3 regions of the Microlunatus capsulatus genome follow, and region 1 is predicted to be linked to each of the others. Evidence: predicted binding sites of a transcription regulator. Region 1 holds the regulator's gene; each other region holds the start of a gene.
The links. Region 1 encodes LexA, which represses DNA repair genes until DNA is damaged. Its sites were predicted from a motif close to TCGAACANNTGTTCGA; they were not measured.
Positions count from the first base shown of each region.

Region 2: a site for LexA is predicted at 2,444-2,459, ahead of imuA' (DnaE2-dependent mutagenesis accessory factor ImuA'). Genes of this name have one in related genera too.
Region 3: a site for LexA is predicted at 2,507-2,522, ahead of ruvC (crossover junction endodeoxyribonuclease RuvC). Genes of this name have one in related genera too.

Region 1 covers NZ_JAGIOB010000001.1:4,090,525-4,094,399, reverse strand. The annotation lists gene nrdR (transcriptional regulator NrdR) at 1-74, opposite strand, end outside; gene JOF54_RS19025 (DUF2752 domain-containing protein) at 388-807, opposite strand; gene JOF54_RS21655 (hypothetical protein) at 872-1,252, opposite strand; gene lexA (transcriptional repressor LexA) at 1,520-2,362, shown strand; gene JOF54_RS19010 (ATP-dependent DNA helicase) at 2,385-3,875, opposite strand, start outside.
Region 2 covers NZ_JAGIOB010000001.1:3,881,927-3,885,801, forward strand. The annotation lists gene JOF54_RS18040 (multidrug effflux MFS transporter) at 1-973, shown strand, start outside; gene JOF54_RS18045 (DedA family protein) at 977-1,759, opposite strand; gene JOF54_RS18050 (HNH endonuclease) at 1,806-2,255, opposite strand; gene imuA' (DnaE2-dependent mutagenesis accessory factor ImuA') at 2,470-3,135, shown strand; gene JOF54_RS18060 (DNA polymerase Y family protein) at 3,137-3,875, shown strand, end outside.
Region 3 covers NZ_JAGIOB010000001.1:425,001-428,875, reverse strand. The annotation lists gene JOF54_RS02000 (HAD-IB family hydrolase) at 1-1,397, shown strand, start outside; gene JOF54_RS01995 (YebC/PmpR family DNA-binding transcriptional regulator) at 1,676-2,437, shown strand; gene ruvC (crossover junction endodeoxyribonuclease RuvC) at 2,567-3,130, shown strand; gene ruvA (Holliday junction branch migration protein RuvA) at 3,127-3,732, shown strand; gene ruvB (Holliday junction branch migration DNA helicase RuvB) at 3,737-3,875, shown strand, end outside.

The sequences.
Region 1 (3,875 bases):
ATGCTCGAGCCGTCCTCGGCGGTGCGCGAGTCCAGGACCTTGGAGTCGTGGTGACGGCAGTAGGGGCAGAACACGTGCGACTCCTCCCGGGGGCCTCCGCGGGCTGTCCTGGGGACAACCCTGTGCAGAGCGTGTGGACCGTGCTGTGGATCGATGTGGACGACCAACCACTACCTGTGGAGGAAGAACACCGGTGTAACTACTAGATGTAGAGAGCGTACGTCCGCTCGTCGTCGACTGCAAGAGCCAGTCCCCCGGGCGTGGCGCCCTGTCCACGAGCGGTCCGGGGCGCTGCCGCGCACGTCCGGAGGGCGTGCGGGAGCCGCCGCCGACGACGGGAGGGGTGGGGTGGGGCCGGGGAGGAACCGGTGACGGCGCCCGCCCAGGTCAGAGCAGGTTGCGCAGCACCACGAAGGCGGCCGCGGCCACGAGACCGAGGACGAGCCACCGGGTCGGGTGGACCCGAGCGACGCGGGTGGCCACCCGTGCGGGCAGCCGGACGGCCGGGCCGCCCAGGGCCTCCAGCGTCCACAGCACCCCCAGCACGGAGACGACCACCAGGCCCACCAGGACGACCGGGTTGTAGAGGAAGGCGGCGACGAGGTCGCCGTGCAGCAGGGCGCTGCCGAGCCGGGTTCCGCCGCAGAGGGGGCACTCCCAGCCGGTCGCCATCAGGAAGGGGCACGGGAGCCCCAGGCCGGTCGCCGCGTAGACGCCGCTGACGCCGACGCCGAAGACCGCCGTGCCGGCGAGGTAGCCCAGTCCGCGGGTGGCGCGGAAGGTCGGGGCCGACGACGGGGTGCTCACGGGGCCATTCTGCCCGCCGCCGGGGCCGGACGGGTCGTCATCGACCGGGCGGGCGGTGGGGAGCTCAGGGCTGGACGAGGACCGTCTGGCCGACGTCGGCGTAGCGCTCGCCGGTGACGCGCAGGGCGGTCAGGCCGACCACGGTGAGGGCGGCGGTGACGACCAACAGGCCGGTTACCAGCACCAGGGCGATCCCCCGCTCGGTGAGCCGCCAGCCAGGGGCGGCGGCCACGGAGACCGCAGGCGCCACGACGGCGCAGGACTGCGGCCGCGGCACCCGGGTGCCGCCGGCGAGCGGACGGTCGGGCCGGGCCTGCGGACCGGTCCCCCGGCCCGTGCGACGGCGGGGCCGGCCCGGTGCCCGGGTGGGCGCGGCGGTCCGGGCCGTGCTGCGGGAGCCGGTCGCGGTGGTGCCGAGCGGTGCCTCGAGGGTGGTGACGTCCATGGTCGAGCTCCTCAGGAGATGTCGAACAGACGTTCGATAGAACGTGTGTTTGATTTGTACCGCACGGGGCGGCGGCTGCCAAGCACATTCGAAAGCGTGTTCGACCCGAGGTCGAGGGTCGCCGCTCCGGAGGTGCTCATGTCCTCACCCCACCAGGGACCACTGACAGTTCTCGGCGCCGAGCCCGGCGCCCGCCTGCAGGACGCGGGCGCGACACGCTCGAACAGGTGTTTGATTTCACCCGGGGGCTTCCCTAGATTCAGCCGCATGGCAGACCGTGACGACCCCACCTCCCCGACCGGGCCCGCACCCGCCCCCCGGACGCGCAAGCGCGGACGGCCCAGCGCGGCCGAGGTCGAGGCCCAGCTGGGGACCAGCGGGACGGTCCGCTCGCTGCCCGACGGCCCGGCCGACGCGCACGGCCTGACCCCGCGCCAGCGCCGCGTCCTCGAGGTCATCAAGGAGGCGGTGGACAGCCGCGGCTACCCGCCGAGCATCCGGGAGATGGGCGAGGCCGTGGGCCTGGCCAGCTCCTCGAGCGTCGCCCACCAGCTGAAGACCCTGGAGCAGAAGGGCTTCCTGCGCCGCGACCCGAACCGGCCGCGGGCGCTCGAGGTGCTGCTGCCGGGCGAGGGCGACGCCCGCCCGGTCGCGCCGGCGGTGGCCGACACGCCCCGGCCCCCCGTGCTGGCCGAGGTGGAGACCGACGACACCGGCCGCGGCGACGCCTACCCCGCCCCCGTGCACGTCCCGGTCCTGGGCCGGATCGCGGCCGGCGGGCCGATCCTGGCCGAGGAGCGGATCGAGGACGTGTTCGCCCTGCCGCACCAGCTCGTGGGCCAGGGCACGATGTTCCTGCTCGAGGTGCGCGGCGACTCGATGATCGAGGCCGCCATCTGCGACCGCGACTGGGTGGTCGTGCGGCAGCAGCCGACGGCGGAGAACGGGGACATCGTCGCCGCGCTGCTCAACGACGAGGCGACCGTCAAGACGTTCAAGCGGCGCGACGGCCAGGTCTGGCTGATGCCGCACAACCCGGCCTACGACCCGATCGACGGCAACCACGCCTCGATCCTGGGCAAGGTCGTCGCCGTCCTCCGCAAGGTCTGACGCGCGGGCGTCCGGCCGGCCCTCAGGCCTGGCCGGACAGCCTCCGCAGCGCCTGCACCACCGTCTCCCGGTCGCTCGTCTGCCACATCGGCGGCATGGAGGCGCGCAGGAAGCTGCCGTAGCGGGCGGTCGCCAGCCGCGGGTCGAGCACGGCCACGACGCCCTTGTCGTCGGTCCGGCGGATCAGCCGGCCGGCGCCCTGGGCCAGCAGCAGCGCGGCGTGCGTCGCCGCGACGCTCATGAACCCGTTGCCCCCGGCCTCGGCGACCGCCCGCTGGCGCGCCAGCGTCAGCGGCTCGTCGGGGCGCGGGAACGGTACCCGGTCGATGATCACGAGGGAGCACGTCGGCCCGGGCACGTCGATCCCCTGCCACAGCGAGAGCGTGCCGAACAGGCTCGTCTGCTCCTCGGCCACGAACCGGCGGGTGAGCTCGGAGAGCTGGGCGTCGCCCTGGCACAGCACCGTCTGCTTGGGCAGCTGCTTGCGCACGTGCACCGCGGCGGCCTCGGCGGCGCGCCGGGACGAGAACAGGCCCAGGGTGCGCCCGCCCGCCGCCCAGACCAGCTCGGCGATCTCGGTCAGCACCTCGGCCGGCATCCCGTCGCGGCCCGGGGCCGGCATCGAGCGGGTGAGGTAGAGGATGCCCTGGCGCCCGTAGTCGAACGGCGACCCCACGTCGAGCCCGCGCCAGCGCACCGGGGCGTCGTCGTCGGCCGTCGCGCCGTCGGTGTCGGCGACCGAGCTCGCGGGCTCGTCGGCGCTGTCGTCGCGCTCGGAGGGCCGCAGCCCGACGCTGCCCGCCATCTGGGTGAACTCGCCCCCGAGCTTGAGGGTGGCGGAGGTGAGGACGGTGGTCGCCTCCCCGAAGACGGCGCTGCGCATCAGCCCCGCGACGCTGAGCGGGGCCACCCGGGCGGCGCGGCCCATCCGCTCGGAGTCGCTCACCCAGACGACGTCGGTCGCGTGCAGGGCGGCCATCCGCTCGGCGACGTCGAAGACCTCCTTGACCGCTGCCGCGGCCTGCCGGCGCTCGCCGTCGGACTTGTCGTCCCCGCCGCTCAGCTTGCTGACGGCGGTGCGCGCGGCGTCGCGGACGACGCCGCAGCCCTCGACGAAGCCGGAGGCGGCGTCCTCGACCCGCTCCAGCGGCGCGCCCTCGAGCGCCCCGCGGAGGGCCTCGGCCGACTCCAGCAGGTCCAGGGCGACGTCGTCGTCGAGGTGCACCATCGCCCGCCGGGCCACCCGCTCGATCTGGGCGGGGGTCAGCTCGGCCGACGCGGCACCGGTCACCCTGGCCACCAGCTCGTGGGCCTCGTCGATGATGACGGCGGAGTGCTCGGGCAGGGCGGTCCCGCCGTGCATGGCGTTGATGGCCAGCAGCGCGTGGTTGGTGACCACGAGGTCGGCGCCCCGGGCCGCCTCCCGGGACTTCTCGACGAAGCACTCGTCGCCGAACGGGCAGCGCTGCACCCCGAGGCACTCGCGGACGGGGATCGACACCTGCTGCCAGCC
Region 2 (3,875 bases), 210 kb from region 1:
GCTCGCCTCGCTGGCCTGCGCCTTCGCGCCGTCGGTCACCGTGCTCGTCGTCCTCCGGCTGGTGCAGGGTCTGGCCGGCGCCGCCGGGCTGGTGGTCGCCCGCGCGGTGGCCCGCGACCTCTACGAGGGCCGGCGACTGGTGCTGTTCTTCTCACGGCTCACCCTGATCTCGGGCCTGGCGCCTGTCGTCGCGCCGGTGCTCGGCGGCCAGCTCAGCCGGGTGATGAGCTGGCGCGGGATCTTCGTCGTGCTGGCCGGGTTCGGCGCGCTGCTGCTGGTCGCGGGGCTGCTGCAGCGGGAGACGCTGCCGGCGGAGCGCCGCAGCACCGGCGGGCTGACCACCACGCTCCGCGGGTTCCGGGTGCTGCTGGGCGACCGCTTCTTCGTCGGCGCGGCGCTCTCGGCCGGCCTGGCCGGGGCGTCGATGTTCGCCTACATCTCGGGGGCGACCTTCGTCCTGCAGCGCATCTACGGGATGTCGGCGCAGGGCTTCTCGCTGGTGTTCGGGCTGAACTCGGTCGGCATCATGGCGATGAGCCAGCTGGGGGCTCGGCTGAGCCGGCGCCGCCCGCCCGTCCAGGTGCTGGCCCTGGGGCTCGGTCTCAACCTGCTCGGCGCCGCCGCCCTCGCCACGACGGTGCTGCTCGGGCTCGGCCTGCCCTTCCTGGTGCCGTCGTTGTTCGTCATGGTCAGCGCGCTCGGCCTGGTGTTCCCGACCGCCACGGCGCTGGCGATGTCGGACTACCCCGAGCAGGCCGGGACCGCGTCCTCGCTGCTGGGGCTCGGCCAGTTCGTCTTCGGGGCGGTGGTCGCGCCGTTGGTCGGGATCGCCGGCGAGGAGACCGCGGTGCCGCTCGGCGTCGTCGCGGTCGTCGTCAGCGCGCTCGCGTCGCTGGCCTTCCTCACCCTGGTCCGGCCCGCGGTCCGGGCCCGGGCCGACGAGGTCCTGCCGGCGGCCCCGCCACCCGCCTGAGGCTCAGCCCTCGACGGCGGCCCGGCGCCGGCGCGCCTGCCGGACGCTGGTGACGACGACGCCCACCAGCAGCACGATCGAGAGGTACCAGGAGTACTGCGCGACGACCTCGACGACGTGCACCGCCGGGGCGCCGATGCTCCAGCCGAGCCAGATGAGCAGCCCGCGGGTGACGGCGGCGCTCAGCACGTCGATCAGCAGGAACTTCCGCAGGCTCATCCCCGCTGCCGCGACCGTGGCGTAGACGACCGCGCCGGGCAGCAGCGGGACGACGTAGCCCAGGGCGATGGCGGCCGGCCCGAACCGCCGCGCGAGCCGCTCCGCCCGGTCGGCGTTGCGGGCGGCGCGGGGCGAGCGGCCCGCGACCATCTCGATCAGGCCGCGGCCCCACAGCCGGCCGGCCCACCAGTAGATCCAGTCGAACTTGACGGCGCCGACCGTGCCCAGCAGCAGGCCCAGCGGCCAGAAGCCGACGCCGGTCGCGGCCAGCGCGCCGATGGTGACCGCCGAGACCCGGGAACCGCCCAGCGCGGCCAGCAGGTACGGGTTGGCGCCCAGCAGCACCGGGCGCAGCGGCAGCAGCACGAGGGCGTAGAGGCCGGTCAGGGAGAAGGCGACCCAGCAGCCCACGTCGGCCCGGCCCGGCCTGCCCTTCCAGGGCATCCGCGGGTCGTCCCACCACTCCCGGGGGGTCTCCTCGCCGTCGGCAGTGGCGTCGGCCTCCGCGGCGTCGGCCGCCCCGGGCTCGGGGGACGGCGGTGCGGTCTCGCGCTCGGGCTCGGGCACGCGCCCACCGTAGCGACCGGCACCAGGGCGCGCTCCGCCCGCGGGCTCAGCCGCGCCGCTGGTAGGCCTCGCGCCAGGACGGGACGACGGGACGCCGGTCGAGCCGCATGCCGGCCTCGGCCGGGGTGCGGTCGGCCTTGACGTTGTTGCAGCGGGTGCAGGCGGCGACGGTGTTGAGCCAGGTGTTCTGCCCGCCGCGGGAGACCGGCAGCAGGTGGTCGACGGTGTCGGCCGCGGTGCCGCAGTAGGCGCAGCGGTGCAGGTCGCGGCGGAGCACCCCGCGCTTGGACCAGGCGGGGTTGCGGGCGTAGAGGAACGTGGTGCGGACGTAGCGGAGGAGCCGCAGCACCACCGGCCACGGGTAGGGGCCGATCGAGTGCCCGTCGCGGGCCTCCTCGACGATGGCGACCTCGCGGACCAGCATCTTGATCGCGTGCTGGACGGAGACGGTGTGCAGCGCGGTGTTGTCGGTGTTGAGCACGATGACCCCGGACAAGCCGCACCTCCTCAGCTCCCCGCCACCCGGGAGCCGGCCCCTCGACCGGCCCGACCAGGGTGCACGAGGACGACGATGTCGTCACCAGGATTATGGCCGCCCGGTCAAGGCCCCGCCGGAGCCCCGTTACCCTGGCCCGGCGGGTCGGGCTCGACCTCCACCTCCGGGTGAGACCGCGGTTGACGTGTTCGAACACGTGTTCGATTATGGACGGGTGACCGCACTCCCCGCCGCCGACCGCATCCAGGAGCTGCAGCAGCGCGTCCAGCGGATGCAGGGGGCCGGGGTCACCCGGACGCTGGACAGCCTGCCCGCGCTCGGCGAGGTGCTGCGGCTGCGCACCGGGGGCGCCTACGCCGTCGACAGCCCCAGCCTCGCCCTGGCCCTGATGGCCGGCCCGTCGCAGGCCGGGGAGTGGTGCGCCGTCGTCGGGGTGCCCGAGCTGGGGCTCGAGGCCGCCGCCGGCTTCGGGGTCGCGCTGGAGCGGACCATCGTCGTGCCCTCGCCCGGCGAGCACTGGCTGAGCGTGACCGCGGGCCTCGCCGACGTCGTCTCGGTGGTGCTGGTGCGGCCCGCGTCCCCGGTCAGCGAGCACCAGGCGGAGCGGCTGCGCGCCCGGCTCCGGCAGAAGGACGCCGCGCTGATCTGCTGGGGCTCCTGGCCGCGCTCGGACGCCACGGTCTCGGTGCTCACCTCCTCCTGGACGGGGCTGGGCCAGGGCCACGGCCACCTGCAGGGCCGCTCGGTGGAGGTGGGGGTCCGCCGGGGCGGGGCGCCCGTGCGGCGGACGTCGCTCTGGCTGCCCGGCGTCGACGCCCGGGTGAGCGCGGCCGGGCCGGCCGTCCAGCGGGCCCCGCTGACCGCGGTGCGGGCGGGCTGAGATGGCGGCGCTGGTGGAGCGGGGGCCGGTCGGGCGCGTGGCCGGGCCGGAGGCGGCCGGGCGGTCGTCGGGCGCGGGGGAGACGGGTCCGGGCGGGCGGCGGGTGATGGTCGTCTGGTGCCCCGACTGGCCGGTGGTGGCGGCGGCCCTGCAGCACGAGCTGTCGCTGGACGCCCCGCTCGCCGTCGTCGAGCGCGGGGAGGTGTTCGCCTGCTCCGCCGCGGCCCGGGCCGAGGGGGTCAAGCGCGGGATGCGACGCCGCGACGCCTCCGCCCGCTGCCCCGAGCTCGTCGTGGTGGACCGGGTCCCCGAGGTGGAGACCCGCAGCTTCGACGCGGTGCTGGCCGCGGTGGAGGAGGTCAGCGCCGGCGTCGCCCCGGTCAAGCCCGGCCTGTGCGCGCTGTCGGTGCCCAGTCGCTTCTACGGCGGCGAGGCGGCGGCCGCGGCGGCCGTGGCCGAGCACCTCGTCGCGCTGGGGGTCTGGGACTGCCGGACGGGGGTGGCCGACGGCATCTTCGCCGCCGAGCAGGCCGCGCGCCGGGCCGCCACCCAGGACTGCACCGTGGTGCCGGCCGGCGGCTCGGCCGCGTTCCTGGCCCCGCTGCCCGTCGGGGCGCTCGAGGACGCCGAGCTGGTCAGCCTGCTGCGCCGGCTGGGGCTGCGGACGCTCGGCGACTTCGCCGCCCTCCCGGCGCGCGACGTGCTGACCCGGTTCGGCTCGTCGGGCGCCCGGCTGCACC
Region 3 (3,875 bases), 3.7 Mb from region 1:
TGGCCGAGCCGCTGATCCTGGCCTACGGGCGCGGCGAGCTGCCGGAGTTCCCGGGCTCGCCCGACTCGGTCCTCGACATCGTGCCGTGCGACCTCGTCGTCAACGCCATCGTCGCCGTCTGCGCCAGCGAGCCCGCGGTCGGCCGGCCCGAGTACTACCACGTCAGCTCCGGCGCCCGGAACCCGCTGACGATCGCCGACATGTACAACCACATCCGGCGCTACTTCGCCGAGCACCCGCTCGAGCGGACCGCCAAGCCGGGGGAGCCGCTGCCCGAGTGGGACTTCCCGGGCTCCTCCTCGGTGGGCCGGCTCCTCGTCGCGTCGGAGCTGGCGCACTCGGTGGCCGAGCGCGTGCTCGCCCGCGCGCCCCGCTCGGACCGGGCCCGGCAGGCCGCCCGCAGCCTCGACCGCTTCCGCGGCCGGCTCGACTTCTTCAAGCGCTACCACAGCCTCTACAACGAGTACGCGCAGTCCGAGCTGCACTTCGTCGACGACGCCACGCTGGCCCTGACCCGCTCGCTGCACCCCGACGACGTCGCCACCTTCGCCTTCGACACCGCCGTCTTCGACTGGAAGACCTACATCGAGGACGTGCACTGCCCCTCGATCACCACCTCGGTGCGGCGGATGGACGCCCTGCGCAAGAAGCGCGGGGCCCGGCCGAGCACCATGAAGGACCTCAGCCGGGACACCGCCGGGTCCTCCGCCGTCGCGATCTTCGACCTCGACGGCACGATCATGTCCACCAACGTGGTGGAGCAGTACCTGTGGTCGCGGCTGCCCGAGCTCTCGACCGCCGCCCAGGTGGCCGAGGTCGGCCAGGTCGCCCGCCGGCTGCCCGGCTACCTGCTGGCCGAGCAGCGCGACCGCGGGGACTTCCTGCGTGCGGTCTACCGCCGCTACCGCGGCCTCGACCTCGCCGACCTCGAGCACCGCGTCGACACGACGATGGCCCCGGCCATCCTCAGCCGGGTCTCGCCCGAGGCGCTCGCGCGGATCCAGGAGCACCGGGCCGCCGGCCACACGACGATCCTCATCACCGGGGCCGTCGAGACGCTCACCCGGCCGCTGCGCCAGTACTTCGACGTCGTCGTCGCGGCCGAGCTGGCCACCGACGCCGACGGCCGCTGCACCGGCTTCCTGGCCCGCCCGCCGCTGGTGGGGGAGTCCCGCGCCGCCTGGCTCAAGCACTACGCCTCGCTGCACGGCGTCGACCTCACCCGCAGCTTCGCCTACGCCGACTCCCAGGCCGACCTGCCGATGCTGCAGACCGTCGGGCACCCCGTCGCGGTCAGCCCGGACATCCCGCTGATGCGCGCCGCGGCCCGCAGCCAGTGGTCGACGGTGGAGTGGAAGATCAAGCCGACGACGCCGCGGTGGCGCATCCCGCGGTAATTCTGTCCTCGCTCCGCTCGGACGCGGCGGGGGCTCTGGTCCGCCGACGTCGCCGTCGCCGGTGGACGAAGAACGTGTCCACCGGCTCCTCCTCCGCTCGGCGGCGCCCCCGCCGGTGGTGGTCCCGGGCTGCGGCGCCCCCGCCGGTGGTGGTCGGGTGGGCGGCCTTGCTGCCGCGCCCTGTGCCGAGTTGTCAGACGTGGGTTGACCCCTGGGTCAGCTCAGGTCTGACAGGTCGGCGCCGAGCGGGGCGGCGACGGACGGATAAGATCGCCTGCATGTCGGGACACTCCAAGTGGGCAACCACCAAGCACCAGAAGGCCGTCGTCGACGCGCGCCGGGCCAAGTCGTTCGCCAAGCTGATCAAGAACATCGAGGTCGCCGCGCGCCTCGGCGGCGGTGACGTCGACGGCAACCCGACGCTCTTCGACGCCATCCAGAAAGCCAAGAAGACCTCCGTCCCCAAGGACAACATCGACCGCGCGGTCAAGCGCGGCTCCGGGGCCGAGTCGGGCGGCGCCGACTACGAGACGCTGATGTACGAGGCCTACGGCCCGGCCGGCATCGCGATGCTCATCGAGTGCCTGACCGACAACCGGAACCGCTCCGCCTCCGAGGTCCGGGTCGCGGTCACCCGCAACGGCGGCACCATGGCCGACTCCGGCTCCACCGCCCGGGTGTTCAGCCGCAAGGGCGTCGTCGTGGTCCCCAAGCAGCAGGGCGACAAGACGCTGGCCGAGGACGACGTCCTCGAGGCGACGCTGGACGCCGACCCCGAGGAGGTCAACGACCTGGGGGAGACCTTCGAGATCATCTCCGACCCGGCCGACACCGTCCGGGTGCGCACCGCGGTGCAGGAGGCCGGCCTGGACTACGACTCCGCCGAGGTCTCCTTCGTCCCGGAGTTCACCCAGGAGGTCGACGGGCCGACGGTCGAGAAGGTCATGAAGATCATCGACGCCCTCGAGGACTCCGACGACGTGCAGAACGTCTACGCGAACTTCGACGCCTCCGACGAGGTCCTCGCTTCGATCAGCTGACCCCGGTCGCCGGCTGCGCGCCCTCCGGCGCGCCGTCCCGGCCCGCCCGGCCCCGGCTCGTAGGGTGAACCGAACACCCGTTCGACCGAGGGACCGGGCCAGACCGGTCGAGGAGCTGCTGTGCGCGTGCTGGGCATCGACCCGGGCCTGACCCGCTGCGGCCTCGGCGTCGTCGACGGCACCCCCGGGCGCCCGCCCACCATGGTGGCGGTCGGCGTCACCCGCACCCCGGCGACGCTGGAGACGGCTCGCCGGCTGGTGCAGATCGAGGAGGCGGTGGAGGCCTGGGTGCGCGAGCACCGGCCCGACGCCGTCGCCGTCGAGCGGGTCTTCGCCCAGCACAACGTCCCGACGGTGATGGGCACCGCCCAGGCCGCCGGCATCGCCATGCTGGTGGCGGCCCGGCACGGGCTGCCCGTCGCCCTGCACACCCCGAGCGAGGTCAAGGCCTCGATCACCGGCTCCGGCCGGGCGGGCAAGGACCAGGTCGGCGCCATGGTCACCCGCATCCTGCGGCTCACCGCCGCCCCCAAGCCCGCCGACGCCGCCGACGCCCTGGCCCTGGCCATCTGCCACGTCTGGCGCGGTGGGGCCACCGCCCGGGTGGACGCCGCCCTCCAGGCCGCCGCCGTCGCGTCCGCCCGCCAACGCCGGGCCTTCACCCAGGCCCGCCCGTCCCGAGGAGCCTCGTGATCGCCTCCCTCAGCGGCACCGTCCTGCAGGTCGGTCCCACCTCCGCCGTCGTCGAGGTCGGCGGCCTCGGCGTGCTGGCCCTCTGCAGCCCCGGGACCGTCGCCGGCCTCCGCGTCGGCCAGCGGGCGGCGCTGGCCACCTCGCTGGTCGTCCGCGAGGACTCGCTCACGCTGTACGGCTTCGCCACCGCTGACGAGCGGGAGCTCTTCGAGCTGCTGCTGACCGCGACCGGCGTCGGCCCCAAGCTGGCCCAGGCCGCGCTGGCCGTGCTGCCGCCGGACCAGCTGCGGTCCGCGATCGCCAGTGAGAACCTCGTGCAGCTCTGCAAGGTGCCCGGCATCGGCCGCAAGGGCGCGCAGCGGATGGTCATCGAGCTCAAGGACAAGATCGGCGCCGTGGGGCTGTCGGCCGAGCCGCACACGAGCACGAGCGCCGTGCCGGCCTGGCGCGACCAGGTCGCCCGCGGCCTCGTCGGGCTCGGCTGGTCCGAGCGGGACGCCGACGCCGCGTGCACCGAGGTCGAGCCGCTGGTCGCCGAGGACCCCGCCACCAGCGTCGCCGTGCTGATGCGCGCCGCGCTGCAGTCGCTGGCCCGGGGCTGAGCGGGTGAGCACCGAGGACCTCGGCGCGCTGGTCCGGCCCGCCGCCGACGCCGACGAGCGGGCGGCCGAGTCGGCGCTGCGGCCCACCTCGCTGGCCGAGTTCGAGGGGCAGCCGCGGGTCAGCGACCAGCTGGGCCTCGTCC